One region of the Actinoplanes sp. NPDC021490 genome, then DNA from elsewhere that is predicted to be linked to it. Evidence: riboswitches for the same ligand, from Rfam matches in the RefSeq annotation. Region 1 holds a riboswitch; the other holds the start of a gene.
The links. A riboswitch is a leader RNA that binds a small molecule or an ion and turns the genes downstream of it on or off. The one in region 1 is predicted to bind cobalamin.
Positions count from the first base shown of each region.

Region 1 (3,405 bases):
CGGCAGTCTCCGCGCCCAGACCAGCGTCCATTACACGTTGAGCGTGCCCGGTTCCGGGCGGGCCGAGCTCGACCCGTTCGCGCTGCGCAACGCCGCGGTCAAGGCGCTGATCGACGTGGCCGCCGCCTGCCGCGACAACGGGGACCACGTGATCGCCATCGGGCTCAGCGCGTTCCTGCACGGTGTCGTGCCGATGGACGCGGCCGGCAGCCCGCTCGGCCCGCTCGTCACCTGGGCCGATGGACGGGCCGGCGAACAGAGCGAGCGCCTCGTGGCCGAGGGCCGGAGCAAAGGGCTCCAGGCCCGTACGGGGACGCCGGTCCACCCGATGTCGCCGCTGACCAAACTGGTCTGGTGGCGGGACAACGATCCCGAGACGCTGCGCGGGACGCCGCGCTGGGGTGGCGTCAAGGAACTCATGCTGGCCGGGCTGGCCGATGCCCCCTTCGCCGTGGACTTGTCGATCGCCAGCGGCACCGGCATGTACGACATCCACGAGCGCCGCTGGGACCCGGAAGCCCTCGAACTGACCGGGGTGCGCGCCGAACAGCTGGCCGAGGTCCTGCCCACCACCACCCGGCTGCGGTTGCGGGCCGACGTCGCCCAGGCCGCGGGCCTCGACCCGGAGACGCCGCTGATCATCGGGGCGGCCGACGGTCCGCTGGCCAACCTGGGGGTCGGCGCCACCCCGGCCGGGGTCGCGGCGATCTCGCTGGGCACGAGCGGCGCCCTGCGGACGGTGGTCGACCGCCCGACGGCCGACAAGGCGGGCCGGCTGTTCTGTTACGCGCTGACCGACGACCGCTGGGTGATCGGCGGCGCGGTCAACAACGCGGGCTCGGTGGTGCGATGGGCCGGGCAGAGCTTCGCGAGCGGGTTCGAGCGGCCGGGCGCCGAAGGGGAGGACGCCGACGAGCGCGACGCCGCCCTGCTGATGGAGGCCCAGAGCGCGCCGGCCGGCAGCGACGGACTGCTGTGCCTGCCCTACCTGCTCGGCGAGCGGGCGCCCTGGTGGCGTCCCGGCCTGCGCGGCGCCTATCTGGGGCTGCGCCGCGAGCACGGGCGGGCCCACCTCGTGCGTTCGGCCGTCGAGGGCGTCTGCCAGCAGCTCGCCCTGGTCAAGGACTCGTTCACGGCCGAGGGCATTCCGCTGACCTCCGTACGCGCCACCGGCGGGGCGGTCGCGTCGGAGCTCTGGGTCGGGGTGCTGGCGGCCACGCTCGACCTGCCGGTGTCGGTGGCCGAGACGCCGGAGGGCACGGCGCTCGGTGCCTGCCTGCTCGCCCGCCACGCCATCGGCGAACTGCCCGACCTCGAGGCCGCGGCCGAGCTGACCCCGATCGGGGCGCGAACCGAACCCGACCCGGTCAACGCCAAGCTGTACGCCCGGTTGCGGCCGCTCGTGGAGACGTCGGCGCTGGCCGTGCTGGACGTGGTCAAGGAGCTCGACAAGCTGGCCCCGCAGCCGTTGCCGACGACGGAGAAGGCGGTGCCGGCGACCCGGGCCTGAGAGCTGCCGCGCGACCCGGGCCTGACGGCTCGCGGTTGACCCGGGTCTGACGGCTCGCCATGGCTCGGGAGGGCGGCGCTGATCACCCCGCGTTGACGGCGCGCGCGCCGGTGAGAAAGAGTAACGGGCGAGCGGAAGCGGAGGAACCCGGTGCGAATCCGGGACGGTCCCGCCACTGTGACCGGGGAGCGACCCGCGTGAATGCCACGGCCCGTACGGCCGGAAGGCGCGCGGCGAGCGATGATCCGGGAGTCAGGAGACTCCGGCCGCTCGTGCCATCTGCCCGCGCGGGCGTGGACACCCGCGCAGAAGGGATCCACGTGACGCCGTACCCGTTCTCGGCCGTGGTCGGGCTGCCCGACCTGCGCCTCGCCCTGCTGCTGACCGCCGTCTCACCCGCCGTGGGCGGAGTGCTGGTCCGCGGCGAGAAGGGCACCGCCAAGAGCACCGTCGTACGCGCCGTGGCCGCGCTGCTGCCCGACGTCGCCGTCGTGCGCGGCTGCCGGTTCGCCTGTGACCCGGCCGAGCCCGACCCGCTCTGCCCGGACGGCCCGCACGCCACCGACACCCCCGCGCTGCGACGCCCGGCCACGCTGGTCGAGCTGCCGGTGGGGGCGACCGAGGACCGGGTCGTGGGCACGCTGGACATTCAGCGTGCGCTGGCCGACGGGGTCAAGGCGTACGAGCCGGGGCTGCTCGCCGCGGCCCACCGCGGGGTGCTCTACGTCGACGAGGTCAACCTGCTGCCCGATCACCTCGTCGACCTGCTGCTGGACGCGGCGGCGATGGGCCGGGCGCACGTCGAGCGGGACGGCGTGTCGGTCAAGCACGCGGCCCGCTTCCTGCTCGTCGGCACGATGAACCCCGAGGAGGGCGAGCCGCGGCCGCAGCTGGTGGACCGGTTCGGGCTCGTGGTCAACGTCGCGGCGCCCCGGGAGCCGCGCGAGCGGGCCGAGGTGGTGCGGCGGCGGCTGGCCTACGAGGCTTCGCCCGACGCGTTCGCCGAGCGGTTCGCCGGCGACGAGGTCGCGCTGGCGGAACGAATCGTGGCCGCCCGCGAACTGCTGCCTCGGGTGGTGCTGCCGGACGGGGAGCTTGACCGGATCGCGCGGATCAGCCTCGCGTACGGGGTGGACGGCATGCGCGCCGACATCGTGGTGGCGCGGTGCGCCGTGGCCCTGGCCGCCTGGCAGGGGCGCGAGCGGGTGACCCCGGAGGACGTCCGGGATGCGGCCCGGCTCGCGTTGCCGCACCGGCGCCGGAAGGATCCGCTGGACCCGCCGGGAACCGACGAGGAACGGCTCGAGGAGGCGCTGGCCGAGGCGGACGCGCAGCTCGAGGCCGATCGGCGGGACGACTCGCCGGACGACGACCCCGACGACGACCCCGGTGGTGGGGGACGCGGACCGGACGGGGGAGGGCCGGGCCCGGACGACGGTTCGCCCGACCGCTCCGCGTCACCCGACATATCCGATAAATCGGGTGACGGTGCGTTTCCGCCTCGGGCAGGCGAGACGACGGGCAGCCGGGACGGCGATGATCCGCCGGGACGCGATGATCCGTCCGGCCGCGATGCACCCGGTAACGATGCGTCCGGTGACGATGCGTCCGGTGGCCGGGGTGCTGCCGCCGCCGCCGCGGTCGCGCCTGGCACCGCCTACCGCACGAGGACGCTGAGCATCGCCCGCCGCGGCGAGGGTGGTCACGCCGGGCGCCGCTCGCCGTCGCTGTCGCGGCGCGGGCGGGTCGTCGGGTCGCGGGTGCCGCGCGGACGGCTCTCCGGGGCGCCGCACCTTCCGGCCACGCTGCGCGCCGCCCTGCATCGCGGGGCGCGTCAGGTCGGCCCCCGCGATCTGCGCGAGGCCGTGCACGTCGGACGCGAATCCAACCTCGTG
Region 1 covers NZ_JBVHFW010000013.1:64,307-67,711, reverse strand. Annotated here, with positions in the region: gene ACZ3I4_RS30260 (gluconokinase) at 1-1,510, shown strand, start outside; cobalamin riboswitch at 1,651-1,773, shown strand; gene ACZ3I4_RS30255 (VWA domain-containing protein) at 1,783-3,405, shown strand, end outside.

Region 2 (3,405 bases), on a different contig from region 1:
CCGGGCCAAGACGGCCAACGTACGCCGTGACCCGCGCGCCGCCCTCGAGGTGACCAGCGCCGACGGCCGGTCGTGGGCCACCGCCGAGGGCACGGTCGAGCTGATCGGCCCGGGCCGCGACCCGCAGGGCCCCGAGGTGGAGGCCCTGGTCGACTATTACCGCCGCGCCGCCGGTGAGCACCCCGACTGGGACGAGTACCGCCAGGTGATGGTCTCCGACCGCCGGGTCCTGCTGGTTTTGAAGGTCGACCACGTCTACGGCCAGAGCCTGGGCTGACCGCCGGCCGTCAAAGCGCCGATGGAGTCGGCGTCGGGAGGCCGGAGCGGTCCGGGCGTCACGACGCCAGGTAGAACACGGCTATCGCGGTGGCGAGGGTGCCGAGCAGGAGCCGCAGGGCGGTTTCGGGGAGGTGGGGCTGCAGGCGGGCGCCGAGGAAGCCGCCGATCAGGCCGCCGGCGCCGCAGAGCAGGCCGAGCGTCCAGTGTGGGGCTATGTCGCCGGATGTGGCCAGGGCCAGCAGGCCGTACGTGGCGGCGCCGGCGACCGACGTCACGAAGGTCGCGGCCAGGGCGGCCGGGGCGATCTGGGTCATCGGCGTGCCCCGGCCGGCCAGGATCGGGCCGAGCAGGGAACCGCCACCGATGCCGTAGATGCCGCCGGCTGTTCCGGCGGCCACGCCGAGGCCGACGATTGTCCGGGGCGACAACGGTGGCCGGTCGGGCCGGCCGGGACGCAGCGCCCGTACGCACAGCCACAGGCCCAGGGGCAGCAGGACCGCGCCGGCCACGATGCGGAACGCGCCGGGGCCGGGCACCAGGAACACGCGGAGGCAGGCGCCGAGCACCACGCCGGGCAGGGTGCCGGTGAGCAGCAGGCGGGCGAGCGGGCCGGCGAACTGGCCGTTGCGGCCGTAGCGCAGCAACGCGCCCGGGCCGGAGACCACGTTGAACAGCAGGTTGGTCGGGGTGACGGCCGGGTTGGGCACGTGCAGGACGCTGAGCTGGACCGGCAGCAGGAAGACCGCCCCGGACACCCCGACCGGCGTGGTCACCAGCGCGATCAGCAGGCCCGCGCCGAACCCGCCGAGCGCGGTCGGCCATGTCATGGCCGGAACTGTATCGGACGATCTTGGAGTGACGCGGCGAACACGACACGCCGGGCACAGGATGTGGTGTTGCGCGTCGGCGGCGGCGTCCATATATGGTGTCTCTCGCAGCTGGTTCGGCCGCCGCGTGACGTGGTGGCCGAGGCAAGAGGGAATCCGGTGTGAAACCGGGACTGCCCCGCAGCGGTGAGTGGGAACGACCGCCGTCACACAGCACTGGGCTCGTCACGAGCTTGGGAAGCGACGGCCAGTAGGAGATCTCGTCGAGAGATCGCGCCCACGAGTCCGAAGACCTGCCAGCGCACCGCACGCCGGCCTCGGTGTGCGGTGGTCGAAGGCCGCGCGGGACGGCCGACGCCGTGACAGCCGGGCCTCTCTGTGCCCGGTGGCGTCCCCCTGCGTGTCCTTCCGACCCCAACGAGGGCTGGGAAGAGGGGGACATGACCGACACCAGGGTGCCGGAGCAACGCCGGCACGGGATGCAGGTCCGTAAACGCAACGGCGATCTCGAGACGGTCGACGTCAACAAGATCGTCAAGGCAGTCGAGCGCTGGGCGGACGGCCTGGGCGAGGTGGACCCGCTGCGGGTGGCCACCAAGACGATCAGCGGGCTCTACGACGGCGCGACGACCGCGGAGCTCGACAAGCTGTCGATCCAGACGGCGGCCGAGCTGATCGGCGAGGAACCGCAGTACTCCAAGCTGGCCGCGCGCCTGCTGGCCGCGTACGTGGACAAGGAAGTTCGCCTGCAGTCGGTGGCGAGCTTCAGCCAATCGATCAGATACGCGCATCAGCAGGGCCTGATCGGCGACGAGACCGCGCAGTTCGTGGCCGCGAACGCGCGCAAACTGGACGACGCCGTCGACCCGCGAGGCGATCTCCGGTTCGAATACTTCGGGCTCCGTACGGTGGCCGACCGCTACCTGCTGCGCCACCCGGTCTCGCGGGAGGTCGTGGAGACGCCGCAGTACTGGCTGCTGCGGGTGGCGTGCGGGCTGTCGCAGACCCCGGCCGAGGCGATCGGCTTCTACCGGCTGATGTCGTCGCTGGCCTATCTGCCCAGCTCGCCGACCCTGTTCAACTCGGGCACCCGGCACACGCAGATGTCGTCGTGCTTCCTGGTCGACTCGCCGCGCGACGAGCTCGACTCCATCTACGAGCGCTATCACCAGGTCGCGAAGCTGTCCAAGTTCTCCGGCGGCATCGGCATCGCGTGGTCGCGGGTGCGGGGCCGGGGCGCCCTGATCCGGGGCACCAACGGCAAGTCGAACGGGATCGTGCCGTTCCTCAAGACGCTCGACGCCGGTGTGGCCGCGGTCAACCAGGGCGGCCGGCGCAAGGGTGCGGCCTGCGTCTATCTGGAACCGTGGCACCCGGACATCGAGGAGTTTCTGGAGCTGCGCGACAACACCGGCGAGGAATCCCGCCGCACGCACAACCTGAACCTGGCCAACTGGATCCCGGACGAGTTCATGCGCCGGGTCGAGGCCGACGGCGACTGGTCGCTGATCGACCCGTCCGACGCCCCTTCGCTGCCGGATCTGTTCGGCGAGGAGTTCGACCTGGCCTACCGGTCCGCCGAGAAGAAGGCCGTCAAGACCGTCAAAGCGCGCGACCTGTACGGGCGGATGATGCGCACTCTTGCGCAAACGGGCAACGGATGGATGACGTTCAAGGATCGTTCGAACGCGCTGTCCAACCAGACCGGCGCGCCCGGCAACACGATCCACCTGTCCAATCTGTGCACCGAGATTCTCGAAGTGAACAGCGACGACGAGACGGCCGTGTGCAACCTCGGGTCGATCAACCTGGGCGCGCACACCACGGCGGACGGCGTCGACTGGCCGAAGTTGCGCGAAACTGTTCGTACGGCCGTCGTGTTCCTCGACCGGGTCATCGACATCAACTACTACCCGTCGGTGCAGGCGGCGAAGTCGAATCCGCGGTGGCGGCCGGTCGGGCTGGGGCTGATGGGCCTGCAGGACGCGTTCTTCACGCTGCGACTGCCGTTCGACTCGGATCGGGCGCGCGAACTGTCGACCCGGGTGCAGGAGGAGATCTTCCTGACCGCGCTCGAGACTTCGGCCGGGCTGGCCGAGCGTTTCGGGCCGCATCCCGCGTACGGGGAAACGCGCGCTTCGAACGGAAAGCTGCATCCGGAGCTGTGGGGCGTCACGCCCGTGCAGAACGACCGACCCGCGCAGAACGACCGACCCGCGCAGAACGAACGACCCGCGCAGAACGAACGATGGGCGGCGCTCAAAACGCGCATCGAAACGAGCGGTCTGCGCAACTCCCT
Region 2 covers NZ_JBVHFW010000002.1:228,717-232,121, reverse strand. Annotated here, with positions in the region: gene ACZ3I4_RS05535 (PPOX class F420-dependent oxidoreductase) at 1-277, shown strand, start outside; gene ACZ3I4_RS05530 (sulfite exporter TauE/SafE family protein) at 336-1,106, opposite strand; cobalamin riboswitch at 1,202-1,421, shown strand; gene ACZ3I4_RS05525 (ribonucleoside-diphosphate reductase subunit alpha) at 1,547-3,405, shown strand, end outside.
Region 2: it holds a riboswitch for cobalamin, as region 1 does, so the genes downstream of both, ACZ3I4_RS05525 (ribonucleoside-diphosphate reductase subunit alpha) here and ACZ3I4_RS30255 (VWA domain-containing protein) in region 1, are expected to answer to the same signal.